One region of the Bacillus sp. SIMBA_154 genome, then DNA from elsewhere that is predicted to be linked to it. Evidence: a T-box and tRNA genes for the amino acid it is inferred to sense, from the RefSeq annotation. Region 1 holds a T-box; the other holds one or more tRNA genes.
What was found. A T-box is a leader RNA that pairs with one kind of tRNA and senses whether it is charged. The one in region 1 lies ahead of R0K30_RS11260 (valine--tRNA ligase), so its partner is inferred to be a tRNA-Val.
Positions count from the first base shown of each region.

Region 2: it encodes a tRNA-Val, which carries the amino acid that the T-box ahead of R0K30_RS11260 (valine--tRNA ligase) is inferred to sense. The anticodon was not compared.

Region 1 is NZ_JAWJBV010000006.1:155,135-170,466, forward strand. Features, by position in the region: gene lonB (ATP-dependent protease LonB) at 1-120, shown strand, start outside; gene lon (endopeptidase La) at 292-2,616, shown strand; gene yihA (ribosome biogenesis GTP-binding protein YihA/YsxC) at 2,613-3,200, shown strand; gene R0K30_RS11210 (hypothetical protein) at 3,245-3,730, opposite strand; gene hemA (glutamyl-tRNA reductase) at 3,973-5,340, shown strand; gene R0K30_RS11220 (cytochrome c biogenesis protein) at 5,348-6,178, shown strand; gene hemC (hydroxymethylbilane synthase) at 6,216-7,151, shown strand; gene R0K30_RS11230 (uroporphyrinogen-III synthase) at 7,148-7,939, shown strand; gene hemB (porphobilinogen synthase) at 7,936-8,907, shown strand; gene hemL (glutamate-1-semialdehyde 2,1-aminomutase) at 8,935-10,227, shown strand; gene R0K30_RS11245 (LysM peptidoglycan-binding domain-containing protein) at 10,360-11,637, shown strand; gene ysxE (spore coat protein YsxE) at 11,675-12,706, shown strand; gene R0K30_RS11255 (hypothetical protein) at 12,774-12,962, opposite strand; T-box leader at 13,132-13,361, shown strand; gene R0K30_RS11260 (valine--tRNA ligase) at 13,421-15,332, shown strand, end outside.
Region 2 is NZ_JAWJBV010000002.1:486,035-501,366, reverse strand. Features, by position in the region: gene R0K30_RS06020 (methionine biosynthesis PLP-dependent protein) at 1-442, shown strand, start outside; gene metC (cystathionine beta-lyase) at 439-1,617, shown strand; tRNA gene R0K30_RS06010 (tRNA-Val) at 1,750-1,822, shown strand; partial or broken gene R0K30_RS06005 (peptidoglycan-binding domain-containing protein) at 1,968-2,214, shown strand; gene R0K30_RS06000 (sialate O-acetylesterase) at 3,205-4,035, shown strand; gene catA (type A chloramphenicol O-acetyltransferase) at 4,190-4,852, shown strand; partial or broken gene R0K30_RS05990 (response regulator aspartate phosphatase) at 5,084-6,201, shown strand; gene R0K30_RS05985 (RapH phosphatase inhibitor) at 6,191-6,370, shown strand; gene R0K30_RS05980 (type 1 glutamine amidotransferase family protein) at 6,473-7,063, opposite strand; partial or broken gene R0K30_RS05975 (SMI1/KNR4 family protein) at 7,241-8,088, shown strand; gene R0K30_RS05970 (GNAT family N-acetyltransferase) at 8,085-8,603, opposite strand; gene R0K30_RS05965 (LysR family transcriptional regulator) at 8,620-9,510, opposite strand; gene R0K30_RS05960 (MFS transporter) at 9,638-10,795, shown strand; gene R0K30_RS05955 (ClbS/DfsB family four-helix bundle protein) at 11,221-11,742, shown strand; partial or broken gene R0K30_RS05950 (response regulator aspartate phosphatase) at 11,990-13,121, shown strand; gene R0K30_RS05945 (aspartate phosphatase) at 13,111-13,248, shown strand; gene R0K30_RS05940 (hypothetical protein) at 14,137-14,439, shown strand; gene alr (alanine racemase) at 14,966-15,332, shown strand, end outside.

The sequences.
Region 1 (15,332 bases):
GAAGGGGTCACCATTGTGCCTGTGAAGCACTTCCAAGAGGTGCTGGATCAGTGTCTGGTCAACCCGCCAGACGAGAAGAAAGATGGACTAGAAGAAGAAATGAAAAGAAAATCTGTTTAATCCCCATCACATATGGGGATTTTTTAATGAAATAGATCTTTTTTTCTTTTTCAAGATAAAAAGAAAGGGTATACTACGATAAGATCATCATTTCTCAGGTCTTTTACATTGTACAAGACTGAAACAGGTATATTATAATGATTCATACTAGTGACGGAGGTGTCAATCAACATGGCAGATGAAATCAAAAAGAATGTTCCGCTCCTTCCATTGCGAGGTTTGCTTGTTTATCCAACAATGGTCTTGCATTTGGACGTTGGACGCGAGAAGTCTGTTCAAGCATTAGAACAGGCAATGATGAACGATCATATGATTTTTCTAGCAACGCAGCGGGAAATTTCAATAGACGAACCAGGTGAAGAAGAAATTTTCAAAGTCGGCACCTACACAAAAATTAAACAAATGCTGAAGCTGCCAAATGGAACGATTCGTGTACTCGTTGAAGGCTTAAATCGAGCACAGATCGAATCATATGTGGAGCTAGAGGACTATACGTCAGTCGATATTAAAGAATTGGCAGAAGAAGAATTAAAGGACGCAGAAGCAGAAGCACTCATGCGCACTTTGTTAGATCACTTTGATCAGTACATAAAAATTTCAAAAAAAATCTCAGCTGAAACATACGCAACGGTTACGGATATTGAGGAACCGGGAAGAATGGCAGATATCGTCGCTTCTCACCTGCCGCTCAAATTAAAAGACAAGCAAGAAGTACTGGAAACAGTAGATGTCAAAAAACGGCTGGACCGGGTGATCAGCCTGATCCACAATGAAAAAGAAGTGCTGGAGATTGAAAAGAAAATCGGACAGCGCGTCAAACGTTCAATGGAACGAACGCAAAAAGAATATTATTTGCGTGAACAAATGAAAGCCATTCAAAAAGAGCTTGGAGACAAAGAAGGAAAAACAGGTGAAGTCAGTACATTAATGTCTAAAATCGAAGAATCCGGCATGCCGGATTCTGTTCGTGAGACTGCGTTAAAAGAACTGAATCGTTATGAAAAAATCCCTTCAAGCTCTGCCGAGAGCTCTGTGATTCGAAATTATATTGATTGGCTGATCAATCTTCCGTGGGGCATCTATACAGAAGATCGTCTAGACTTAAAGCTTGCAAGCCAAATTTTAGATGATGAGCACCATGGGCTGGAAAAAGTGAAAGAACGTGTGCTTGAATATCTTGCTGTACAGAAGCTGACAAATTCATTAAAAGGACCGATTCTTTGCTTGGCAGGACCTCCTGGAGTAGGGAAAACGTCACTTGCAAAATCCATTGCAAAGTCACTTGATCGAAAGTTTATCCGTATCTCTCTTGGCGGTGTACGTGATGAATCTGAGATTCGTGGACATAGAAGAACATATGTAGGTGCGATGCCGGGCCGTATCATCCGTGGTATGAGTAAGGCAGGCACCATGAATCCCGTGTTCCTTTTAGATGAAATTGATAAGATGTCCTCTGATTTTAGAGGGGACCCGTCATCTGCTATGCTTGAAGTGTTAGATCCAGAGCAAAATCATAACTTTAGCGATCACTATATTGAAGAGACATTTGATTTGTCTCAAGTGTTATTTATCGCCACTGCCAACAATTTAGCAACCATTCCAGGTCCACTTCGTGATAGAATGGAGATTATCACGATTGCAGGGTATACTGAGGTTGAAAAAGCAGAAATTGTGAAAGATCACCTTCTGCCGAAGCAGCTAAAGGAGCACGGATTAAAGAAAGGGAACTTGCAGCTTCGTGAAGCAGCGATTTACGATATGATTCGCTATTACACTAGAGAAGCAGGAGTTCGCGGATTAGAGCGTCAGCTTGCGGCGATATGCCGTAAAGCGGCAAGAGCGATTGTGGCTGAAGACCGCAAACGCATCACGGTGACGGAAAAGAACTTATCTGAATATCTCGGAAAAAGGCTTTACCGTTATGGTCAGGCTGAAACGACAGATCAAGTAGGCGTTGTCACAGGACTTGCGTATACTACAGTTGGTGGAGACACCTTATCCATTGAGGTATCACTCTCGCCGGGTAAAGGCAAGCTTTTGTTAACAGGTAAGCTTGGTGATGTCATGAGAGAATCTGCGCAGGCGGCATTCAGTTATATTCGTTCGAAAGCAGATGAACTGAACATTGATCCTCATTTTAATGAAAAGCATGATATTCATATCCATGTTCCAGAGGGTGCGGTTCCAAAGGACGGGCCATCAGCTGGTATTACCATTGCGACGGCTCTTGTATCAGCACTCACAGGACGACCTGTGTCAAAAGAGGTTGGTATGACAGGAGAGATTACGTTAAGAGGAAGAGTGCTTCCGATTGGCGGATTAAAAGAAAAAGCATTAGGCGCACATCGCGCAGGGCTGAAAACCATTATTCTTCCGAAGGAAAACGAGAAGGATATTGATGATATTCCTGAAAGTGTGAGACAAGGACTAACCTTTATCCCAGTCTCACATTTAGATGAGGTGCTTGAGAAAGCGTTAGTAGGAGAGGGAAGATGAAAGTAACAAAATCAGATATCGTCATTAGTGCGGTGAAACCAGAGCAGTACCCAAGCGGGGGACTGCCGGAAATCGCTCTTGCTGGACGATCAAATGTTGGGAAGTCCTCGTTCATTAACTCATTAATCAATCGTAAAAATTTAGCACGTACGTCTTCTAAACCAGGAAAGACCCAGACGCTTAATTTCTACATTATTAATGATATGCTCCATTTTGTGGATGTTCCGGGCTACGGCTTTGCCAAAGTATCAAAAACAGAGCGTGAAGCTTGGGGCAGAATGATCGAAACGTATATTACGATGCGTGAAGAATTAAAAGCAGTTGTACAAATAGTGGATCTGCGCCATAAGCCATCAGTAGAAGATGTGAACATGTATGAATTCCTTAAATATTATGGAGTTCCTGTGATCATCATTGCGACAAAGGCGGATAAAATTCCAAAAGGCAAATGGGAAAAACATGCGAAAGTCGTCAAACAGACGCTCGACATTGACCCATCAGATGAATTAATTTTATTCTCTTCTGAAACCAAAAAGGGAAAAGATGAAGCCTGGAATGCGATTCTTGCAAAGATTAACAGCTAAAAGAAAGGCATCTGCACATAGCAGATGCCTTTTTATTGTATAAGTTATTTCCTTTTTAAAAATAATAAGAGGAGACTGACAGCAATCAGTACATAGGGCCAGTACAATTCAAAGCCGGAAGTAGGGATAGAGAGTGAGCTAAGCTGTTTTGTAATTTGCTGAAAGAAATAAAGAAACAGACCGAGTGCAATTAAAGCAACACTTTCTATACGGTATTCCTTTTTCTGAGATGATTTCATCAAAAGCGCAAGGCCGACGATGAACACAATCATCGTAAATGTGTCTGGCCAATGGTCCAATTTCGGCTGAAGGATAAAGTGTAGCGCAAGGCCTGTCATGAGCATACCGATAAACACATGAGAGGTTTCCTGCTCCTTCTTTCCTTGATATAAGAAAGCAAGGCCAAAAAGCAGTACAAGTGTATACCATTTCTCCTGATCCTTCCAAATGTCAAATTGACCTCCTGAGAGAATGGCATATAGCGCTACAGCCAGCAAAGTGAGCGGCAGCAAAATGGATTTCTTCTTCAAAGATGTCACCTTCTTTTAAGCAGATCATTTGTCCGCACGCGCCAAATCTGGTAAATTGCTTGAAGTGATGATATGGCATAATCGATGTCGAACATTTTTCTACTATATCACAACATTTTTGAAATCTGTTCACAATTTTTATCCAGTTAAAAATGAATATATGTTATAATCATTATAAATAATAAATTCTATATTATAATTATTATAAATTAGACAGGGCGTTGGGGGTGCAAGCTGAAGTTATGCATATTCTTGTTGTGGGTTTAGATTATAAAACAGCCCCTGTTGAGATACGGGAACAGCTGAGCTTTGAACCGAGCGAGCTCGGAACAGCGATGTCCAAGCTTAAAGAAGAAAAAAGCATTCTAGAGAATATCGTCATCTCAACATGTAATCGAACAGAGATCTACGCAGTTGTAGATCAGCTTCATACTGGTCGGTTTTATATAAAAAGATTTTTAGCAGATTGGTTCGGTTTAGAAAAAGAGGATGTCTCTCCATATTTGAAGTTTTATGAAAACGATGGAGCGGTTGAGCATTTATTCCGTGTGGCCTGTGGACTTGATTCCATGGTGATTGGTGAAACACAAATACTCGGTCAAGTGCGCTCCAGCTTTAAAACAGCTCAAGAGGAGAAGACGATTGGTACCGTTTTCAATTATTTATTTAAGCAGGCGGTCACCGTTGCAAAACGCTCTCATGCGGAAACAGATATTGCGTCTAATGCTGTGTCTGTCAGCTATGCAGCTGTCGAGCTTGCCAAAAAAATCTTTGGACGTCTTTCTGATAAGCATGTCCTTATTCTTGGTGCGGGTAAAATGGGCGAGCTTGCAGCACAAAACCTTCAAGGCCAAGGAATTGGTCAGGTGACGGTCATTAATCGAACGTATGAGAAGGCAAAAGAATTGGCCGGACGTTTCTCAGGAGAGCCTAAAAGCTTAAACCAATTAGAAAAAGCATTATCTGAAGCTGACATTGTGATTAGCTCGACTGGTGCTAAACAATTTGTCATTACAAAAGAAATGGTCGAAGGTGCGAATAAAAAGCGGAAAGGCAGACCTCTATTCATGGTGGATATTGCAGTACCGCGTGATTTAGATCCAGCCATTTCTGAAGTAGAAGGTGCTTTTTTGTATGACATTGATGACCTTGAGGGCATTGTGGCAGCCAACCTAAAAGAGCGCCGTGCAGTGGCTGAAGAGGTGGAACTCCTCATTGAAGCTGAAATTGTGGAATTTAAGCAATGGCTTAATACACTTGGTGTTGTTCCTGTCATTTCTGCTCTAAGAGAAAAGGCGCTTACGATTCAAGCGGATACGATGCAAAGCATTGAACGAAAGCTTCCAAACCTCACACACCGTGAAATGAAGCTGTTAAATAAACATACGAAAAGCATCATCAATCAAATGCTGAAAGATCCTATCTTAAAGGCAAAAGAGATTGCCGGGGAGCCGAATGCAGAAGAAAAACTTTTACTCTTTAAAGAAATCTTTGATTTACAGGTTGAAGATGAAGAGCAAAAGGAAGAGCCTGTACAGGTAGAGCAAGGGTCATTTCAGCTGTTCAAACCAAATATGACACAAGGCTTTGCTACAGTTGCCAGTGAGTGATTAAGCGATGATGGAACCCATTGTAGCGAGACTCAACGAAGCGACGATCTTGATCTATGCACTCAGTGTCTTGTTCTATTTCATAGATTTTCTTCAACACAACCGGAAGGCTGGAAAAATGGCTTTCTGGTTGCTTTCTATTGTCTGGCTGCTGCAAACAGTCTACATGTTCTATATTATGATGGAAACAGACCGATTCCCTGTGTTGAATGTAGCAGAGGGGTTATATTTTTATACGTGGGTGCTTGTGACACTTTCACTCGTTCTCACAAAAGTATTGCGCGTTGAGTTTATTGTCTTTTTTACAAATGTAATTGGTTTTTCCATGATGGCGATTCACACCTTTACACCATCTGATCTCCATTCGGCGGAACTGGCGGGGAAGCTGACGAGTGAACTGCTCGTGATTCATATTACGATGGCCATTTTATCATACGGTGCTTTTTCACTTTCATTTGCTTTTTCGCTTCTTTATCTCTTTCAATATCGTTTGCTGAAAAAGAAAAAATGGGGAAAATGGCTTTTGAGAATTGAAGACTTATCCAAGCTTGATCATATGGCGTATGTCTTAAATATTATTGGTGTGCCAATGCTTTTGCTTAGTTTAATTCTCGGCATTATTTGGGCATATATTTCGTATGATACGTTGTACTGGACAGATGCAAAGGTGCTTGGTTCGTTTATTATGCTGTTTTTATACGGCTTTTACTTATATATCAGATTGGTGAGAAATATGCAGGGCAAAATCGTGGCACGTTGGAATGTCGCTTCATTTCTTGTGCTGATGATCAATTATTTTCTGCTTGGTAGCTTATCAACCTTTCATTGGTTTCAATAATGATGAGTCTTAAGGGCATTGTCGGGAGGAAGACGTAATGCGTACAATTAAAGTAGGTTCTAGACGAAGCAAACTTGCGATTACACAAACAAAATGGGTCATTCAAAAGCTGTCTGAGCTAAACCCTTCTTATTCTTTTGAAATTAAAGAAATTGTAACGAAGGGTGATCAAATTTTAGATGTGACCTTATCAAAGGTTGGCGGAAAAGGGCTATTTGTCAAAGAGATTGAACAGGCGATGCTGAACCATGACATTGACATGGCGGTGCACAGCATGAAAGATATGCCGGCTTCTCTTCCGGAAGGTTTAGTCATCGGCTGTATTCCTGAGCGTGAGGATGTGCGGGATGCACTGATTTCAAAGGATCATCTCCGCCTTCATGAACTGCCAAAGGGAGCCATTGTGGGAACGAGCAGCTTACGGCGCAGTGCCCAGCTTCTTCAGGAGAGACCAGATCTTGAGATTAAATGGATTCGAGGAAACATTGACACAAGACTTGAGAAACTGAAAAATGAAGAATATGATGCCATTATTCTAGCTGCTGCCGGCCTGTCCAGAATGGGATGGAGCAAAGAGGTCGTGTCGGAGTTTTTATCTCCTGATACTTGCCTGCCTGCCGTTGGACAAGGCGCGCTCTCGATCGAATGCCGCGGAGATGATGAAGAGCTATTGCAGCTCCTTGCTCAATTTACGAATGAATATACGAAGAAAACGGTCCTCGCTGAAAGAGCCTTCCTCAAACAAATGGATGGAAGCTGTCAGGTGCCGATCGCTGGCTATGCAACGATGAATGAGCATGATGAAATTGAACTGACGGGTCTTGTGGCATCTGCTGACGGGCACACGATTATTCAAGAAACCGTAACAGGCACTGACCCTGAGGCAATTGGTACAGCGTGCGCGAAGCAGATGGCTGATAAGGGAGCAAAGGATTTGATCGACAAGGTGAAAAAGGATCTGTCTTCCCAATGACGATAGCCAAATCGCTTTACGGACAGACGGTGCTTGTCACTCGAAATGAACGTCAAGCGGGTGTGTTTCAGCAGAAAATTGAAGCACTGAACGGTCATGCAGTTTTAACCTCTCTTATCAGGTTTGAGCCTACGCTCACACAAGAAAAAGCGAAGGCATTTTTAAAAGACTTAGAAGCAAGCCATTGGCTTGTTTTCACGAGTGTAAATGGTGCGTCTTTTTTTCTCAGTTATATAGAGGAGCATCATTTACATAAGAGCTTATCCCACTTGAAAGTAGCTGCTGTAGGTGAGAAAACATCTGCCTATCTTGAGCAGCATGGCTTCAAGGTTGATGTGGTCCCAGAACGGTTTATAGCGGAAGAACTGGCAGATGCCTTACTTGACCATGTGCTCCCGGGAGAGCGTGTATTTGTAGCAAAAGGCCACCTGTCACGAGATGTGGTGAAGCAAACCCTCGTTCCGCTTGGCTTAGAAGTAAAGGAATGGATTTTATATGAAACAGTCAAGGATGAGGAGGGAATTGCCGCCCTCAAATCGGCAATGATGGAGCAATCATTTGATTTTATAACATTTACGAGCTCATCCACTGTTCATTCATTTATGCATGCCATGGAGGCAGATGTAGTGAAGTTAGCTGCATCTGACACTTGTTTTGTGACGATAGGTCCTCTTACAAAAGAGGCACTGCTTCAATACGGGATTTCATCAGAAACCCCAGATATTTATACGATAGACGGGATGCTTGATTTGATGTGCCATCTATCTGAAAGGAAGTTGAACCAATGATGAAATTTAATAGACACCGCAGATTGCGTACAAGCGCAGGAATGAGAGAATTAGTCAGAGAAACTTTTTTAAGACCATCTGATTTCATTTATCCGATCTTTTTTGTTGAGGGAGAAAATGTCCGGAAAGAAGTGCCTTCAATGCCGGGGGTATATCACATTTCGGTGGATCTTGTGAAAGAAGAAGTGCAAGAGCTTGTGGATCTTGGCATTCAATCCATCATTGTATTTGGTGTACCAGATCATAAAGATCATGTGGGTAGTGAGGCGTATCACGATCATGGCATTGTTCAAAGAGCAACGCTTGAGATCAAAAAGCATTTCCCTGAGCTTGTTGTCATTGCAGATACTTGCTTATGCCAATATACAGATCATGGACATTGTGGAATCGTTGAAGATGGCGAAATTTTAAATGATGAATCTCTTCAGCTTTTAGCAAAAACAGCTGTTAGCCAAGCGCGTGCAGGTGCAGATATCATCGCTCCTTCAAACATGATGGATGGCTTTGTTATCGCAATCCGTGAGGCACTTGATGAAGCTGGCTTTATTCATGTGCCTGTGATGTCATATGCCGTGAAATACGCAAGTGCTTTTTACGGTCCGTTTCGTGATGCAGCGCATAGTACACCGCAGTTTGGAGATCGTAAAACGTATCAAATGGACCCTGCAAACCGTTTAGAGGCACTGAGAGAAGCGCAATCTGACGTCGAAGAGGGGGCTGACTTCCTGATTGTCAAACCATCTCTTTCTTATTTAGATATTATGCGTGATGTGAAAAATGAATGTACACTCCCTGTTGTCGCTTACAATGTGAGCGGAGAGTATGCAATGGTTAAAGCCGCAGCTCAAAATGGCTGGATTTCTGAAAAAGAGCTTGTACTTGAAATGCTGACAAGCATGAAACGTGCAGGAGCAGAGTTAATCATTACGTATCATGCAAAAGATGCTGCAAAATGGCTCTCAGAATAAAGAACGGATAGACAGGAGGACGTTGAAATGGGACGTAGCTATGAAAAATCTAAGCAAGCATTTGAAGAAGCGCAGCATTTAATGCCTGGTGGTGTCAACAGCCCCGTACGTGCATTTAAATCCGTCAACACAGACCCGATTTTTATGGAGCGAGGTAAAGGCGCAAAGATATACGATATTGATGGAAATGAATACATTGATTATGTCTTATCATGGGGACCGCTCATTTTAGGACATACGAATGACCGTGTGGTTGAAAGCATTCAGCGAGTAGCTGAACAAGGTACAAGCTTCGGTGCTTCTACTTTAGTTGAAAATGAGTTAGCTAAGCTTGTATCAGAACGAGTTCCTTCCATTGAGGTTATTCGGATGGTCAGCTCTGGAACAGAAGCGACAATGAGTGCACTTCGTCTAGCACGCGGCTTTACAGGCAGAAATAAAATTGTGAAATTTGAAGGCTGCTATCATGGCCACGGTGATTCTTTGCTCATTAAAGCTGGTTCGGGTGTGGCAACGCTTGGACTTCCAGATAGCCCTGGTGTCCCTGAAGGTACGGCAAGCAATACGATCACCGTTCCATACAATGATTTAGAAAGCATCAAAGTCGCTTTTCAAGAATTTGGAGACGACATTGCAGGTGTCATTGTAGAACCAGTTGCAGGAAATATGGGCGTTGTCCCTCCGCAAGAAGGTTTCTTGCAAGGATTGAGAGACATCACGGAGCAATATGGCTCTTTACTCATTTTTGATGAGGTCATGACAGGCTTCCGTGTGGATTATCACTGCGCGCAAGGCTATTTTGGCATTACGCCTGACCTGACATGCCTTGGCAAAGTAATCGGAGGCGGTCTCCCGGTCGGCGCTTATGGCGGAAGAGCGGACATTATGAGACAAATTGCGCCAAGCGGTCCGATTTATCAAGCAGGAACGTTATCTGGTAACCCGCTTGCGATGACAGCAGGCCTTGAAACATTAAAACAGCTGACACCTGAGTCTTATGAAGAGTTTAGACGCAAAGGAGATCGTTTGGAAGAAGGAATTTCGAAAGCGGCGAAAGCACATGGGATTCCATTAACATTTAACCGTGCAGGTTCCATGATCGGATTCTTCTTTACGAACGAACAAGTCGTAAATTATGATACAGCGAAAACAGCTGATCTCGCTTTATTCGCTGAATTCTACAAGGAAATGGCTGACCACGGCATCTTCCTTCCACCTTCTCAATTCGAAGGGCTGTTCCTATCAACTGCTCATACTGATCAAGACATCGAATATACGATTGAGACAGTGGAAAAGGTTTTTCAAAAACTACGTCGATAAACAAGAGCCGATATGGAGACATATCGGCTTTTTGCTTTGCATAAAACCAATCATATTTTCACCGTCTCCCACATACACCTGTATTGACATCTAATTTTATTTTGAAGGATTAGATGAAAGGAGGACACCGACTTGTCTCAAAACAATCGATTACAGTTTTCGGTAGAAGAATCCATTTATTTAAAAAACGGACAGGAAGTCAGTGAGCTGCTGTCAATTTCTCTCGATCCTGACATTCTCGTTCAAGAAGTGAATGATTATGTTTCCATTAGAGGTTCACTCGAGCTAACAGGAGAATACAACATAAATCAAGAGGAGCAATTGGGTGAATCCAGTTCCTATGCATCATACAGGCAAGCTGATGAGGTGAAGGTAAGAGAGGACGGAACAGCCGAGCTTCTGCATCAATTTCCAGTTGATATCACCATCCCTAAGAACAAAATCAGTCATTTAAATGATGTGTTTGTGTTTATTGATGCGTTTGATTACCAGCTGACAGAAAGCCGTTTGCTCACCATTCAGGCTGATCTAGCGATTGAAGGTCTGTTAGATGAAGAAACGCCTCGAGTGCCTGTAGAGGAGCCTTATGAATTTGTCTATCGTACTGAAGAGGAATATGGTGATGTGACCTATGAATATCAGGCGCAGCCGGAACATGAGGAACAAGAAGAGCTGCAAAGCGATGAACGTCAGGACTATGAGGAACAGGCTGCATTACAAATTGAAGACGTACGTACCGAACAAGAAGATCAGGAAGAAGAGGAAGAAATTGAAATAGAGCAGTTGAGTATGGAAGAAGAGGAAGAGTCGGAAGAATTGGAAGAACGGGAAGAACCGGAGGACCAAGCAGAAGCAGTGACACTTGGTTATCGCTCCTTCCCCGAAGCTCAGGTGCTAGAGCCGCCATTTTTTGAACCGCCTAAGCTATTAGAAGAAGAGGAGCGAGATGAGACGTTCTTTGAGGTGGAAGTGAGAAAAGACCCTGAAGCAGCTGAAGAGCAAGAAGAAACGATTCCAGCTTATCCGGCATTTGAACCACCTGCTTATAATATGGAACCGGTGCAGGAGGAGCGGGATGACACTTACCAAATAGAGCGATTATATGAACGGGAAGAACCAAAGGTGTATGAGTCTGCCCAAGAAGCGGAGGAGCCTGGAAATGAAGTGAGAGAAACGTCTGGCAGTGAGAATTCTCTTTATTTAACGAAGCTGTTCGCTAAGCAGGAGGAGGAAGATTTTTCTCGCATGAAAATTTGTATAGTTCAGCAAGAAGATACGGTCGATCGTATTTGTGAGCGATATCAGTTGAATGTGCAGCAGCTCCTTCGAACGAACTCATTATCGGTCGATGCGGAGCTTGAAGAAGGGCAGGTTCTTTATATTCCTGAATATCAAAAAAGCAATGCATAGCAAGCGATGACCGACCGAGAAAATGTGGTGAGTGAACGTGGATGAAATTCAATCTGTCCTATACGAATACGGGCTTGAGGCTGAATACATTGAACCTGTCAGTCCTGCTGTCGTAAAGGTGTATACAAAGCAGGGTGTATTTGCACTAAAGCGAGTAAAAGCCAATCGACAAATGCAGTTTACAGAGCAAATGCTTGAATTAGAATCAAAAGGTTATCGCTCCTTTGTGCCGATTTATCGGACGAAGAGCGGTTCCTTTTTCTCAAGTCATCGGGAAAGCCAGTACGCATATTATCTCATGCCATGGCTGACGAATGAAAAGAGAGAAGAGCAGGACGATAAACATGAATATTTATTTCAAGAGATTGCAAGACTTCATAAACGAACTGAAGTGATGATGGACATCACAGAGCAAGAAATTGAAGCTCACTACACACAAATCAAGGCCAAATGGGAAACAGAGAAAGACATGTATGAACGATTCATAGAGCGGGCAGAGCAAACTTGGTATATGTCGCCATTTGAGCTGGCCGCTGCTATGTATTTTTCAGAAGCTATGTCTGCCAGTGAATTTGCGCTTGAACGATTAGAGGATTGGCACGAGGAAATGAAAGATCAAGAGACAACACGTGTTGTGTTAAATCATGGACAATTATCGATCCATCACTTTTTGTATAATGATGTAGGCACAGGGCATTTCACCAACTTTGAGCGGTCCAAAAAGGCCGCCCCCATTTATGACCTTCTGACCTTTTACTTTCGGACATTCAAAACCTATCCTACGTCTTGTCCTGAATGCACTTCCTTGTTTTATACGTATCAAAAAGGAAATCCTCTTAGGGAGGAAGAGCTTCATTTGTTCTTAAGCTACCTTGCTTATCCGCAAGGTCTGTTTGATACGGTGAAAGCCTATGAAGCAGGCGGGCAGGATGAGATGGAAAGCTGTCAGCAGCTATTAAGAGCGTATTGGCAAATGAAAAATTCAGAGCCGACCGTCATGAAGATTCACGAGATTGAGCAGGCTAGACGCCTTGAAGAAGAACAAAACGCCTCGTCATCAGCAGAATGACGAGGCGTTTTTGTGTTGGCTTTATCATTTCTCTGTAAAGGAATGATCGATACATAAACGTGAGTTTTTAAAACCAATCAAGGTGAAAGGCACAAGCGAGAAAAATAAGAATACCTAGGATGAGGACGTCAAATGTTGTGGGGAAAATGATCGTACGAAACCCTTGAAATATGGCGATCGGGAGAACGACTTGGGAGGCAACTGCCCGAATTTGTCTAAGCCAGGGGGGAAGTGTGTAAGGATTGAACTTCTTCAAAATCAAACGCCCTCCTTCTTCATTTTGTTATTATCATATGGGCAATAAAGCGAAGGGTGCCTGCCCAATTTGTATAAAGCAGAAGAAAAGCGGAAAAGATGATTGACGAAAACAAAAGGCATTTAGTAATATTAATAAAAGATGAGTATGTGCTGATGAACGTGATATATCGTAAGCATGGACCAGGAAGAGTACGAGCAAGACCCTAAAGAGAGGGAAACCAATAGCTGAAAGGTTTCCTAGGATGCGCTTGTTTGGAAGGTCGCCTGTGAGCTTAATTTCTTGAATGAACAAGTAGAGAAATTCGGGAGAACCCCGTTATCCTTTAGAGTGTACGGGACACATGTATGTGCTCCGTGAAAAAAGGTGGTACCGCGAAAAAGCTTTTTCGTCCTTTTATAAGGATGGAAAGGCTTTTTTTATGTTTCATCAGCCGAAAAAATGTGGAGGTAACACAAATGGGAACAAATAATCAAGAAATGCCAACAAAGTACGATCCAAATGCGATTGAAAAAGACCGCTATACGTACTGGCTTGAAGGGAAATTCTTCGAAGCGCAAAATGATAAAACGAAAGATCCATATACAGTCGTCATTCCTCCACCAAACGTGACAGGAAAATTGCATCTTGGGCATGCGTGGGATTCAACACTTCAAGACATCGTGACGCGCATGAAACGGATGCAGGGCTTTGACGTTCTATGGCTTCCAGGGATGGACCATGCCGGTATTGCCACTCAAGCAAAGGTAGAGGCAAAGCTTCGCGAAGAAGGCGTGAGCCGTTATGACCTCGGACGCGAAAAGTTTGTGGAAGAAACGTGGAAGTGGAAAGAAGAATATGCTGATTTTATTCGCAGCCAGTGGGCGAAAATGGGTCTTGGCCTAGATTACTCGCGTGAACGTTTTACATTAGATGAAGGTCTGAATAAAGCTGTACGCCAAGTGTTTGTCCAATTATATGAAAAAGGGCTTATCTATCGCGGAGAGTACATCATTAACTGGGATCCAGCAACAAAGACTGCACTTTCTGATATTGAAGTGATTTATAAGGATGTTCAAGGGGCGTTTTATCACTTGAGATATCCGCTGGCAGATGGAACAGGTTCAATTGAAATTGCGACAACAAGACCTGAAACAATGCTTGGAGATACGGCAGTAGCTGTGCATCCTGAAGACGAACGCTATCAGCATTTGATTGGAAAAACAGTCATTTTACCAATTACAGGACGTGAGATCCCAATCGTCGGTGATGACTATGTCGATATGGAGTTTGGTTCAGGTGCTGTGAAAATTACACCTGCTCATGACCCGAATGATTTTGAGCTTGGAAACCGCCATGAGCTAGAGCGAATTCTTGTTATGAATGAAGATGGCACAATGAATGCAAATGCGCTGCAATACAAAGGAATGGACCGCTTCGAATGCCGTAAACAGCTGGTGAAAGATTTACAAGAAGAAGGTATTTTATTCAAAATTGACGATCATATGCATTCAGTTGGTCATAGTGAGCGAAGCGGAGCTGTAGTTGAACCATATTTATCTACACAATGGTTTGTGAAAATGCAGCCGCTGGCGGATGAAGCCATCAACCTGCAAAAAGGTGATGACCAAGTCCAATTTGTTCCGGATCGATTTGAAAAGACGTATTTACACTGGATGGAAAATATCCGTGACTGGTGTATTTCTCGTCAGCTATGGTGGGGACACCGCATTCCGGCTTGGTACCATAAAGAAACGAAAGAAGTATACGTTGGACTGGAAGCGCCAGAAGATATTGAGAACTGGGAACAAGATAACGATGTCCTAGATACATGGTTTAGTTCAGCGCTTTGGCCATTCTCTACAATGGGCTGGCCGGATGCAGACAGTGAAGACTTTAAGCGCTACTATCCAACAAACCTGCTTGTAACTGGCTATGACATTATTTTCTTCTGGGTATCTCGTATGATCTTCCAGGGTCTTGAATTCACAGGAGAAAAACCGTTCAAAGATGTCCTTATTCATGGGCTCATCCGCGATGAACAAGGGCGTAAAATGAGTAAGTCGCTTGGCAACGGAATTGATCCAATGGAGGTCATCGACAAATACGGTGCGGATTCATTAAGATATTTCTTAGCCACTGGAAGCTCACCAGGTCAGGATCTTCGCTTCAGTTTTGAAAAGGTTGAATCCACTTGGAACTTTGCGAACAAAATTTGGAATGCATCCCGTTTTGCTTTAATGAATATGGATGGTTTAACGTATGATGAACTTGATTTGACAGGTGAAAAATCAGTTGCTGACCAATGGATTTTAACCCGCTTAAATGAAACGATTGAAAGTGTCACACAGCTTGCTGACAAGTATGAATTCGGCGAAGTTGGCAGACATT
Region 2 (15,332 bases), on a different contig from region 1:
CGCCATCGGAGCGGTCCTATCTCCATTTGACTCATGGCTTTTAATGAGAGGAATGAAAACATTGGCCCTTAGAATGCGTCAGCATGAGGCAAATGCGAAGGAGTTAGCGGATTTTTTAGAGGAGCAGCCTGAAATTCAAGATGTTCTTTACCCAGGCAAGGGAGGAATGCTGTCATTTCGTGTAGCCAAAGAGAACTGGGTCAATCCATTTTTAAAGCAGCTGAAAACGATTTGTTTTGCTGAAAGTCTTGGTGGAATCGAAAGCTTCATTACGTATCCTGCCACGCAAACGCACATGGACATTCCAGAAGAGATTCGCATAGCAAACGGTGTGTGTAACAAACTGCTCCGTTTCTCTGTTGGGATTGAGCATGTGGATGACCTGAAAGCTGATCTGAAACAGTCATTATCACAAGTGAAAGAGGAGGTACATGCCAAATGACCACACACGATTGGACACTCGAAACAAAACTTGTTCATAATGCGTTTAAAACAGACCGTTCAACAGGTGCAGTCAGTGTGCCGATTCAGCATGCGTCCACGTTTCATCAAAGCAGCTTTGATGAATTTGGCCAATATGACTATTCCAGATCAGGAACTCCTACACGTCAAGCATTAGAGGATACCATTGCAGCGTTAGAAGGAGGAACAAGAGGTCTTGCCTTTGCGTCAGGCATGGCGGCCATTTCAACCGCTTTTCTTCTTTTATCAAAGGGAGATCACGTCCTTGTCACAAGAGATGTGTACGGCGGAACATTCCGTATGATCACGCAAGTCCTTTCGAGATTTGGTATTGAGCATACCTTCGTGGACATGACGGATTTGAATGAAGTCAAACAAGGCATTCAATCGAATACGAAGGTCATTTATATGGAAACACCGTCAAACCCTACACTGGGGATTACGGATATTGAAGGCGTCGTCCAGCTTGCAAAAGAGCATGACTGTCTGACCTTCTTAGATAATACGTTTTTAACGCCTGCTCTCCAGCGGCCGCTAGACCTTGGCGTTGATGTTGTGCTGCACAGCGCAACGAAATTTTTAAGCGGCCACAGTGATGTGCTGTCTGGTTTAGCGGTGGTCAAAGACGAAAAGCTGGGAGAGGAACTATATTCTCTGCAAAACTCTTTCGGTGCGGTCCTGGGCGTGCAGGATTGCTGGCTCGTGCTAAGAGGGTTAAAAACCCTTCAGGTCAGATTAGAAAAAGCAAGTCAAACCGCATTAGAACTAGCTTCGTTCCTCAAAGAACATCCTGCGGTGAAAAAAGTATACTACCCAGGCTTAGATGACCATCCAGGAGCGGACATTCAGCGAAAGCAGGCAAGCGGAGCTGGAGCAGTCCTCTCATTTGAATTAGAAAACCAAGCGGCTGTAAAAGAATTGGTCGAGGGCGTCACATTACCTGTATTCGCCGTCAGCCTCGGTGCTGTCGAATCCATTCTGTCCTACCCGGCCAAAATGTCACATGCTGCTATGCCAAAAGAAGAAAGAAAAAAAAGAGGCATCACGGATGGATTGCTGCGATTAAGTGTCGGGGTCGAAAATGGAGAAGACCTCAAACGCGACTTCAAACAAGCGCTCGGTCAACTAAAGCCCGTCCTTGTGAACCAGTCATAAATGAAGTGGGAAAAAAGCCGGCTCCTGAATCCGGCTTTTTGGCCTTTTTTGAACAAAACCATTGACGCCCTGTATATATGGTTATATAATAGAGACTGTCAGTACAGAAAGCCCAGAACTGATACATAACCCGATTCCGTAGCTCAGCTGGGAGAGCGCTACCTTGACAGGGTAGAGGTCGCTGGTTCGAGCCCAGTCGGAATCATCGTTGAAACCCTTGCCTAGCAAGGGTTTTTTGTTTTTCTGATAACGAATATTTGTTCTGTTTCTTTTGATTGGGGACGAATTGGGGACGAACTTTATCCACCAGATTGTTTCTCAGTATTTTTAGGATCAAAACGACTAAAGTGTTCGACTTACCATCTGGCATCTTTAAAGTGACCGAGCCTTTGACAAGGGGTGCTAGAGTAAAAGCTCGACAGGAAGCACTGTCTGCTGTATTTTTCTATCCTGAAAAGGAAGCCAAAAACAATGGGATAGACGGCTACTTTGGACCAAAAACAGAAAATGCGGTCCCAGCTCATGCATGGGCTTAGCGCTGATGGTATCTATGGTCCGAAGACAAAAGCACTCTTCAAAAAGCATCGAAATAATTAAATCCACTGTCCTTTATTGGATAGGGACTTTTTGTGTTTTAATAGGGAAAAAGTTAGTTATAAGGTTAGGTGAAACGTGATATGGTTGTAAAAAGGAGGTAATATGATGACATTTAAAAAAGCGTCAATATAGGTTATTTTGTTTTGCTTTTATCTTTTATTGTCGTATATTTCTTGCTTCCAGTCGATCAAATATTTACTGCAATCATCATCCTAACCGTACTATTTGGAGTATATCAATTTGTGATTTTCAAAAAACTAAAAGAACAAAAACAGCAATAAAAGACACCCTAGTCTGCATTAGAATGGGGCTATTTTTATTCAACCAGTTCCACACATATACACTTTTCCTGGAGAACTTATTTCGTCCAGTTTTTTATTTTTACGTTTACTGTCCGAGAACATTTTTAAATGTCTCTTTCTCCATAAGTAACAAATGTCAGTGTCTGCACGTGTTCCCCAACGTGCGGAGAAGTAACCTGTTTTCATTTTCAATTGGATCATTACTTGAGCAGCGGCAGCAGCAATCCAGCCAACATAAGGAATATGGTTTAAAATTGCTGCTGCAATTACTCCCAGCTGCCTTTCCCTCTACTGTAACACGGTAATGATCATATTTGGACCACGCCCATTTTCCCTTTTGTTTTTGTGTTGTGAAATTATTATTCGCTAACTGTTCAAGAGAATTACTAACTTTATTCATTTGATTTTCTAATACAATGCTATTTGCAATCTTATTTACTTGTTCTTCAATTGCGGCTATTTCGTAAGATTTTAGTTAGTTACTAGAAACAGAAATATTACCTGTCTCTTTGTTAGAGGTATAGGTGGTTGTTCCAAGTTCAGTTTTAAAAATTGTAGATTAATAGCTTTATGCACTTTTCGAATAAATTAAAAGAAGCCCTAATCTAGAAATAACAGAGGAAAGATAAACTGATAACGTTCAGGAGAATACACATTTGATAAAATATTCAGTGGAGGGGAGAAAGATATGAAGTCACTTTTACTAATTGGACAATCAAATATGGCGGGGCGCGGCTTCAAGCATGAAGTGCCTCCGATTTATAATGAAAGAATCATGATGCTGCGAAATGGTAGATGGCAAATGATGACTGAACCCATTCATTTTGATAGGCCGGTAGCTGGCGTAGGACTGGCGGCTTCCTTTGCGGAGGCTTGGTGCAAGGATCATGAAGGAGAGAAGATTGGTCTTATTCCATGTGCCGAAGGTGGCAGTTCCATTGATGAGTGGTCGCTAGACGGAGCATTATTTCGTCATGCAATAAATGAAGCTAAATTTGCAAAGGAAAATAGCGAATTGGTCGGGATATTATGGCATCAAGGAGAAAGTGACAGCCAAGATGGGAAATACAAAGAATACTATGAAAAAATACTAAGATTATTTCATGAACTAAGAACTGAATTATCTGTACCTAACATTCCGCTTTTAATAGGAGGTTTGGGCGATTACTTGGGAAAGGTGGCATTTGGCGCAGGGTGTGTGGAATATCAACGTATTAATGAGGAACTACAAAAATATGCACATCATAATGAAAATTGTTATTATGTTACTGCGAAAGGTCTTATATCTAACCCAGACGGAATTCACATCAATGCGATGTCCCAGAGAATATTTGGTATAAGATACTATGAAGCATTTCGAAAAGAAGAACATATACATGAACCATTACCAAATGAAAATGAGTTAGTCAATGAATGTCATAATAGAATGAATACTTCAGCGGAGAAAACATATATAGCACTAGAAAATTTCGCGTTGGGCAAGATTACTTACGAAGAGTTGCTGGAGGCTTTATCATAGGCTAAGCTTATGGTAGCCTTTGAATGAAAACGTTATAACTCACATTACTGATAGACAGAAACATTACATATCTCTTGAAAGGATGATTGTGGTGGTGAAAACAGATAAAGTCTCCTCCTGAATACATGAAATCACATTCAGGAGGAGATAAAAAATGTTTAAACAAATAGACGAAAATTACCCGCGAAAAGAGCACTTTCATCATTATATGACGTTAACTCAATGCTCATATTGCCTGGTGATTGATCTAGACATCACGACATTGTATTCAATATTGAAAGAAAAAAAGCTAAAAGTATATCCTGTGCAAATTTATTTGTTAGCAAGAGCTGTGCAAAAAATACGAGAGTTTCGAATGGATCAAGTGAACGATGAACTTGGCTACTGGGAACTTCTCCATCCTAGTTATACGATTTTAAATAAAGAAACGAAGACATTTTCAAGTATTTGGACGCCTTATGACGAAAACTTTGCTCAGTTTTATAAAAGCTGTGCAGCGGACATTGAAACATTTAGTGAAAGCAGCAAACTATTTCCAAAACCTCATATGCCAAAAAACATGTTCAATATTTCAAGTCTACCGTGGATTGATTTCACTTCGTTTCATCTTAATGTATCTACAGATGAAACTTATTTACTGCCAATATTTACGTTAGGTCAATTTAAGATGAAAGAAGAAAAAATCATCTTACCAGTCGCCATTCAAGTACATCATGCTGTTTGTGATGGCTATCACGTCGGTCAATATGTGGAATATTTGAGGTGGCTTATAAAACATTGTGAAGAGTGGTTAAATGATTCATTGCATATTACCTGAAGACAAAAGGTGTTCCCATGGAAATCTAGAAGATGAAGGCAGACTGAAATGAGTCTGCCTTTTTGTTTTGTGATGATAATGTAAATGGGCTAAAGATTTATTGGTGTGCAACAAGGCAATCATGTTAAGTTTCTCAATTGTTCTTTTTGCGGTTTCTTTTCGGTGATTTGTAAATTCCTGTATGTGATAATAAATGTAATATAAGGGAGTTTAGTGAAAGGGGAATAAGGGATGGAGAAAGTTCTTTCTTCACATGTAGGTGTGAAAATAAATGAATGGTATAAAATGATTCGGCAATTCAGTGTACCTGATGCAGAGATTTGAAAGCTGAGGTAGAAAAAGAAATTGAACGGATGGAAGAGGATCAGGATTTACTGATTTATTATCAATTGATGTGCTTTCGGCATCAGCTTATGCTTGATTATATCAAACATTCAGAGCAACGGTCTTTATCCATTGCAGACCTAGTGGATAAAATCGAAAATTCAAATCATAAATTATCCGGCATGCTGCATTATTATAACGCATTTTTTCGTGGCATGTATGAGTTCAGTATAAAAGAATATGTACAGGCCATTCAATATTACAAGATCGCTGAGAGGCAGCTCGCACTGGTTGTAGATGATATTGAGCAAGCGGAGTTTCACTTCAAGGTGGCTGAAGCCTACTATATTATGAAACAAACCCATGTTTCCATGCATCACATTATTAAGGCACTTGAAATTTACGATCAGTATGAGTTATACAAGATTAGAACAGTTCAATGTTTATTTGTAATAGCAGGAAATTATGATGATTTTAAGCAGTATGAAAAATCATTAATACACCTGAATAAAGCCTGTTCCATCGCTGGAAAAATAGCGGATAAAAGGTTGATTGCCAAGGTACTTTTAAATATAGGAAACAATTATGAAAAAAAACAAGATTATGCAAAGGCTATCCAATATTATCAAGAGTCCCTTGAAATATCAGAAGATGGTATGGACGATGTAAAATCGGTCATATATGTTAACCTTTGTTGGGCGCTATATAAGACAGGAAAAACTGATGAAGCATCCAAATTAGTGGATAAAGCTTTGAAACTGATCTCTCATAAAGAGAACCCGCACGAAATTCTATTAATACGTTCTATAAGAACTACATATGAAAGTAATGATGAGGATAAGATTCAAGCTATGCTTCAGACATTTGAAGAAAAGCAGTTGTTTGTTTTCGTAGAAGAATTCACTAAAAATCTTGCAGTTATTCATGAAAAAAGAGGAAAGTTTGAGAAAGCAACAGAATATTACAGGATGGCATTTCAAGCCCAACAAAATATTCAAAAAGGAGAGTGTCTTTATGAGTATTAAAAAAATGATTATTATAAGCTCTATAATCTTTCTAGGTGCAGGTGTATATGAAGCATCTAGTACGATAAAACCAGCATCAAATCGAAATACAACAATGGAAGATTCAAATAGAAATACAACTTTCATTCCACAAAAAATCGATCGAAACACAGCATCTCAAAACGTATAGATGAAAAGAAAACAGACCTTAAGAAGGTCTGTTTTCTTTTTGGGAAACATGTTAAAACAACAAGGCCTATAATAAAACCTTCACAGATATCTTCTACCTTTATTAAGCATAAGGATTTCCATACTTATGACAATATTCATAAAAACCATAACGATTCATAAATATTATTTTTTCAATGTTCTCAGGAGTATCAAATTCTATCATTTCTAAAGTTAAACTAGTAAATTCAATCGGGGCAGTTCCATTTGCGGTGACCAATTGTTTATCTCTTACCGCCTGTTTCTCTATGAACTCACAGGTCGGTTCATAATGTTCGTCATCTCTCCATAAATCAGCAGAATTCCCCGTATGGCTATGATGATTCAACAATCCGTTTTTTGCCAAATAATCCACTGCTCCGCATATTGCCGCTACCGGAATGTTTTGACGAAATGTATTTTCAACGAAATGTAAAAGCTTTTTACTGTCATCACCCCAGGAGTTCCCACCAATCATCACGAGCAAATCAAAATGGTCAGGTTCTGATCCTATGATGTAATCGACAGTTGTTTTAAAACCACCTATTGAACGAACAATTTGCTCTAAAGAAATAGTATAAACTGACCAATCTTCCTTTTGATTTAATGAAGAGGCTAAATAAGCACCTTCCCAATCAGCATACTCATCTAATAGAAGAAAAAACACCTTTTTCATCATTTGTCGCTCCTTAGATTCGTTTTTAACATAATGATAGAGAGTCCACTGTTAAATGGACCTGTGATCTTTCTTTTTATTATATCAATTTCAAAGTGACAGTAAGTGTATAAAATGAGCAAATGAATCGTTGGTCAATGTTATACTTATCTCAATAGATACGAGGAGGCACCCACTTTGAAATCATTCTGGGAAAAAGAAGAAGAGAGTCCTTTTACGTTAAAAAACATAGATGAGGAACAAATTCGTGAAGCAGAGGGAACACTTGGAGTCACTTTACCTGATACATACAAAAGTTCATTTTAGAATGGAATGGCGGCTTTACAGTTCGTAATGCTTTTCCAACTGAACAGCCGAATTCATGGGCTGAGGATCATGTTCAATTTGACCATCTAAGAGGAATCGCCAAAGATGATGGCATCATGAATAGTCCCCAGTTAAGTGATGAATTGGATCTGCCTGAGGGACTTATTATCATCAGCGGAGAAGAAGATACATGGATCGCAATGGATTATAGAGAAACGAAGGAACATCCTCCTATTCACTATTTTGATTTAGAGATGGAAGTAGATTTTAAGCTGGCAGATACTTTTGATGAATTCATTAAGAAATTATATACAGCTGAAGATGCGATGGTCGAAGTAGTAGAAATTGAGGAGGAATCTTCGGATTTGTATGTCAGTAAAGAAGAGCTTGAACTCATATTTGAGAGGCAAGACCTTTGTCAGCAGAATCTCTTCAAAATGGCACATTATCCGATGGAAGAAATGGAAGAGATCGAATGGTTTTTTGATCGTATGAAAAAATGCATTCAACAGATAAAAGATCAACATGTCTTGTATGAAGCAGCGACAACGATTCACTCCATCCTTCTGTTAAACCCGGTTATGCCAAGGAATGACCGTATCTATCAAGAGTTGCAAGAAATTGCTGAGTTTCTAGAGAATAGTGGAGAGCCTCGTACCGTCTTTTTGGGAGAAGACATTCATCCAGTGAAAAAAAGCCCTAAAAAGGGCTTTTTTTAAGTAGCTTGATCTAATTCTTGAAAAAACTGTTTGAGTTGATCAATGAAAACTAATTTGGATTTTCCTTTTTTATAAATGAACTCGATTTTGATGTTGAAATTGATGGATGGATCTATCGAAATTTGTTTTAATGTTCCTTGCTCTAACTCATTTCTAACGCAATGATGAGGAAGAAACGATAGTCCCATTCCTTGATATTCAGGTGCGAGAGTAAATCCGATTTCAACGTTTCTGGGCTCACTGTCAAGTGTATGAATGGCGCAATCTCCTAACAGCTGATTGGATTCAGATAAGGCAATGGCGTATTGAAACCATGTCCCTGGTTGATTAGGTTTTTGCGTCATTTGATGTTGAACAAATGATTCAGCTTCTTCGTACGTATAGTTTTCCCAAGATTGATATGTTGCAATAGAGGGATTTGCTCGGTACTGATAAAATGCTTCAATATCTTGCAGATCAAATTGACGAATAACTACCCGGTTTGTCCTTGTGAATATGCTGTTTGCATTCTTCATGTTTTACCCTCATTTTTTAGTTTGTTTTTGATTTGTAAAAGTCTGTCAGCCATTCAGATAGCTGCTGCTGTGCTTTGCTGACAAATCGATCTGCATAATAAGTTAATTCTAAGTGACGAACAGGTGCCGGATCAGCAATAGGAATCGATACAATATTTGGCCACGTCGAATGGTATTGCAGCAACCCTCGCGGCTGAATGGTTGCACCGATGCCGGCTTCAACCAGCTGCAATAATGAAGATGCGGACCCAACTTCCATGACGGTGTCCAGTTCAACTCCCTGTTCTTTACATACGTCATCTACTAAATCCCTTCCTAGATATCCCTTCGGATACATGACCAAAGCATGCTGCGTCAGCTCTTCCAATGTCACTTCACTCTTTTGGGCTAGATCACTTTCTGAATGAACAAATAATTCGTAGGGCTCACTTCCAAGTGGAATTTGAACGAGACGCTTATCCGCAGGCCCTCGCAGCCCGATGCCGAGATCCACTTTATGCGAAAGCACCTCTTCACGAACGAATATGGTTGAAAATGCTTTCAGATTGATTTCGCGATAATGTGTTTTGAATTCTACGAAAAGCGGAACAAGCTGAAAGTCAAGATCGGAGGGGAGTACTGCGAGACGAACGGTTCCTCGCTTCTCGGATAACAGTTCTTTCATGGCATTTTTCGCATCTCTTTCAGCTTGAAGCATTTTCATACCATATTGATAAAGTAGAGAACCAGCTTCGGTTGCGACCACTTTTTTGCCGATTCGATCGAAGAGCGGCATCCCAAGTTCTGCTTCAAGCAGTCGAATCTGCTGACTTAGTGTAGGCTGTGATATCCCTAAATGCTCAGCGGCTTTTGTGAAATGTAGATGTTCGAATACTGCCATAAAATACGTAATATTTCGAGTGTCCATATTTTATCCTTTCACGAATGATAGTATTTTACTATCATCATAATACGAATTATTGTATTGATCAATGAATGTGGCAGACGTATACTCTAAGTAACCTCAACAAGATGAGAGAGGAAGAAGAGTATTTATGAAAAAAATATTTTATTTAGCCGCTTTATTTTTAGCTGCATTAAACTTGAGGCCGATCATTACGTCTGTGGCTTCTATGATGAGTATGATTCAATCAGAGCTGGGTGTAAGCGCACTGACAGCAAGTCTTTTAACCACTTTACCGGTCTTGTGCATGGGGGTCTTTGCGCCTGTAGCAACTAAACTAAGCCGCCGTTTTGGTTTAGAGAGGACGCTTTTTTTCTCGATTCTTCTCATCACGATCGCTACTGGACTACGTGGGACGAGTCAAACGGTTGCCATCCTTCTCATCACTGCATTTGCAGGAGGCGTTGGGATTAGCTTTGCAGGACCTTTGTTGTCTAGTTTTATCAAAAAGTATTTCCCGAAAAATCCGGGAATTGTGAGTGTCTATTCTATTTCGATGACGATTGGTGCAGCACTTGCTTCTGGCTTCACCATTCCGATATATCTTCGCAGTGAGCATAACCTTCCGCTCGCCTTGTCTTGCTGGGCGGTTTTAGGGATCATCGCATTGATCTTATGGCTAGGGCTGGCTCGGAAAAAACAACAGGCTGATCATGCAGTTTTACCGCTAAGGCTGCCGCTGCGAAACAAAAAAGCCATTCAATTCACCTTGTTCTTTGGCTTTATGTCCAGCATGTTCTATTCGTTAACAGCATGGATTTCACCCATCGCCCTTAGTTTTGGAAATAGTCCACAGTATGCCGCCATGCTGCTGACGATATTTACACTGATTCAGGTTCCGGTGGCACTACTCGTTCCAGGAGTCGTCACTCGCTTAGGAAAACCGAAATTATTTCTGATCTTATGCAGTGTGTCAGAACTGATCGGCCTTATTTTCCTTCTACTTCCAATGCCGATTTTGCCAGCCGTCATTTTTCTAGGGATTGGGGCAGGGGGATTATTTCCTTTAGCACTTATGCTGCCCATTATTGAGACGCGTACACCGGAGGAAGCTGGTACATGGTCCGCTATGTCGCAGATGGGAGGATACATCATGGGCGGGTTTGGTCCATTTTTCATTGGTTTGGTTTTCGATCTAAGCGGACATTTTCAAGCTTCCATTGTCGCAATGCTCGTCATTGTCTCATTGATGATTGGCGTTCAGTTATCAATGAAATTAGGTAGAAAAGAGGAAGAAGTGTCGAGTTAAATCATGCTGCTTCACATTTCAATCAAAACGGGGAGGTTTTATTGCTTAAGAAGGGGAGCCTGGGGAGAGATACTGGGTGCTTGTTTATGATGGAACGTAAGGAATGTCTTCATTTTTCACAGCCGCTTTTATAGCTTTTCTTTATTGAGTTTGCGCAATAATGGAATATTTCACAAAATAATAGAGTCACTAAAGGAGGCAAGTATTGCCTCTCTTTTGTTGTTTTAGGAGTAAACACGAGTGATACTTTCATTTAACCAGAAATGCTATTGCTTTTTTGCTCGATTAAGAGTTCTCTTATAATAGAGACTGTAAAACAGAAGGCGATAGAATAATTCAGTATCATGAGCTCCAGTTATTTTTTTGTACTTTTGCAAGATATGTTCCGAGAAAAATTTGCACAAAAAGAACTAGAGGTGAATAATATGACAACCTATGAGTCGAAGGATATTTTAAAGCAAGCAATCATGAAGACGTACAATCAATACGATGAAGAATTCAATATGATTCCAGAAGAAATGAAAGATGATCGAATAGAGGATGTAAGCCGAACTCCTGCAGAAAATTTGGCCTATCAAGTTGGTTGGACAACCCTGCTGCTTCAATGGGAGCAACACGAAACTGAAGGAAAGGTTGTCCATACGCCAGCAGAAGGTTATAAATGGAATCAGCTTGGCACATTATATTCTCTTTTTAATGAGAAGTATGCCTGCCAATCACTAGTCGCATTAAGAGCTCAGCTCAAACAGAATGTTTTAACTATTTGTGATATGTTGGATCGTATGAGTGAAGAAGAAGTGTTTGAACCTCATCAACGAAAATGGGCGGATGATGCGACAGCAAAGGCTGTTTGGCCAGTTTATAAATTTATTCATGTGAATACCGTTGCCCCTTTTAAAAATTTCCGTACTCAAATTCGTAAATGGAAACGATTAAAACAAGTATGACGTGAAGGGTATACTAGATGTACATATTTCGTTAGAACTAAACCTGATTGTATCATCTTATTTCAGAGAGAACAGGGGGGCGCTGATTCGAGCCCAGTTATTCCTCCTTATCAAAATTACGATCACTCACATGGCTTCTTTACAGGAGCTTTTTTTCTTATTTTTGCTGTTTCTTTTCGGTGTCGGACGATTCACAAAATGATAATATATGTCATTATAGGGAAAATGGAGGAGGGGGTAAGGACTGATGGAGAAAGTGCTTTCTTCTCACGTGGGCTTGAAAATCAATGAATGGTATTATCATATTCAAAGATTTAACGTACCGGACGCCGAGGCATATAAAGAAGAAATCAAATCAATGCTTGATCATATGGAAGAGAATCAGGATTTATTATTGTATTTCTCACTTATGGAGTTCAGACATAAATTAATGCTTGATTACTTGAATCCTTTAGAAAATGGGAAAGAGCGGGCGAACTTTAGGGAACTCGCAATGAAGATCAAAAGGGATCAAGAGAAATTAACAGGGTTACTTGAGTATTGCTTCATTTTTTTCTACGGCATGTACGAATTTGAAAACTATGAATATCTAAACACCCTTACCTTCTATAAACGAGCAGAAAAAAAGCTATCTCATGTTAGTGATGATATTGAACGTGCCGAGTTCAATTACAAGATGGCTGAAATCTATTACCACATGAAACAAACCCATATGTCCATGCATCATATCGCCCAGGCGATAGAGTGCTATAGAGAAAAAGATACATACACAGTAAGAGAAATACAATGTTCTTTTGTCATTGGATTAAACTATATAGATATGGGCTGCCCCGAAAAAGCAATACCCCATTTTGAACACGCAATAGAAAAAGCCGCCGACAACTCAACAAAACGATTAAAAGGATCAGCTCTATAATTTAGGGTTGAGTTATTTTCATAACAAAGAATTAGCATAAGCAATTACTCATTTTAATGACTCGATTCGCGCATTTAGAGAGCAGGGATACGAGCATTTAAATAGAATCTTAGATCCACTCATTATGTTGTCAAAAGCCTACTTCAAAAAGAAAGAACAGGATTTAGGTACATATGCTTTAAATAATGGCATGGAACTATCTGAAAAGCTGAAAGATCATGTTCTGTTATTGATATTCAAGTTTTTAAAATCACTATACGTTGAAAACAATTTTGAGCAATTGGAAAAAATAATGGAATTGTTAGAAATAAAGTCAATGTATCCTGATCTTGAAGATTTAGCAAAAGATGCTGCAAAATATTATAATGAAATGGGAGATAAAGACAATGCGATGCTTTTTTATGAGAAGATTCTTTATTTCCAAACTCAAGTGAAGCGGGGGGACTGTCAGTATGAAATTTAAAACTTTATCAGTTGTATTAATGATGATCAGTGTAATAAGTGTTGTTAGTTATTTTACGTCTGAAGTGACAGCAAGTCATGATGAAGCAAGGAGAGGTCATACGGCAAGTATCGGTTATTCTGCTTAAATAAAAGGCCCTTAATGGGGCTTTTTATTTTAAGGGTGATATTGAATATATCGCATGAATTCGGAGTCATTAAAATGTTAAAATCAAAATTATTCCGAAGGATTTCCACTATATTATTTGTTTTAACCTTTATGATTAGCCTATTCAATATGGGACACCAGCGTTCTATTATGTTGTCCTTATTAGTAAGATGCTGGTGATCAGTTTGTTAAATGGTATGTTTTTCGGAACAATTTTCTATTTGAACGTCACCTTTATCAATACTAAGTCTTCCAAGCAAAATCAATAATAAGTGAGCGGCCAAATGGCCGTTCTTTTTTGTTTAAAAAAATCGAACATCTTATAAAAGAGAAAAGAGATTACTTAATCTTTTACCTAACCATCAGATTGGAATTCTTAAATATGTATTTTTCATAATAAATTCATTTATTTTTAATAACCTACTGCATGATATTTTAAAGGATGTTACCGATGGATGTAAGGAATGATTGGCTAATCTTCCAATAAGTGTTGGAGGGAAATCTGAATTACAAAATTGAAAATGGTGTATATGAGAAATATAGGACCATACGGCAGCAAAAAGAATTTAGATATGATGAAGGATTAAAAAAGTAGATGGTCAAAAATCATTTAAACGATCAATTGCTATTCTTGGATTAAGAATGGCTTTTATCTTTTGAAAAACCACTATGTGAAAACAGCACAGCTTATTTCATACCCCATTGTCTCATTCGTGTAGGTATTGAAAGTGAGATTGTGTTGACTCCTCCACTAGACGTGTTACATTTTTTTCTTCTATAAAACTCCACTATAAACTCATTCAAAAACTTTAGATTGGAATACACTATATTGAATAAAAGATAAAATTAGAGAAAGGGAGGCTTTTTCATGGCAAATATCACACAGGATTTATCAGCTCTAGGCTTAAACATCTCACAAAATGTAGGATTAGGTAATCAATCATCTACACCTAGTACAAGTACAGCGAAATTTAGTGGACTTTTTGCGGGACTTCCACCAGGTACTGATCTTAGCATCGTTGGTGATTCAGGTTTCTTTTATGGCCCAGGAAATTTTGTCACTTTTAATCAATTGGCGGGCATTGTATTTTTTAATGACCCAGGATTAGGAGGTACGGGACCTACTTTAATAGATGTGAACAAAATTGAAAGTGTGACGTTCCCTAGTTAAATATTTTCACATTCTTTGGTATGTGAATGAACCTATAGCTGGCATGCGTTCGTATTTAATCAAATAGGTTATTTCCAGGGGAATATTTGAGATCATGAATGAAGTTACTAAAGGATGCTATAGTGTGCTAGATGTTGACACCATCAATCATTTAAAGATGTACAGAAACATGAAAAAACATCATTCAGTCATTTTGCTGGATGGTGTTTTTTCTTATATGAAAGGATTCACGCTGCATAATTGACGAGGAGCAAGTAGGTGAAGGTGACTTCTTCAAGTGTCGATATGAATATCACTGAAGGGTATAAAATACTTCGACAATTTCGTGCGACAGCAATGGCTAATCGTCATACTTACTTTATGAAGGTTTAGGGTCGTTCACTAGCTTATCTAAGCACTCGATATATCATCTTTTTGAAGAGGAACAGACTCATACATGCGAGTCTTGAATGTTTCCATGCAACATGGAATAAACATAATGCATGAGGAAAAATGGATGTATGAGATAAGCAGGGAGGTTATACGAGTGCAAAAGATTTGCCGGGAAGTCTGGATCGAAGTCAGTCTTGATGCAATAAAGAGAAATATACAAGCCATTCAAGCGCATATTCCAAGGAAAAGTAAGATCATGGCAGTGGTGAAAGCGAATGCTTATGGACACGGGTCAGTGGAGGTAGCGCGACAGGCACTGGAAAGCGGTGCGACAGAGCTGGCGGTTGCCAGCTTGGAAGAAGGCATTGTATTGCGAAGAGCGAAAATTGAAGCGCCTATTCTAGTCCTCGGATTTACCCCGCTCGACTGTGTAAAAAAAGCTGCGACATGGAGAATTGACCTATCCGGTCTTCGTGCAGACTGGATCAATGAAGCAAATGAGATTTTAGCGGAAGAAGAAA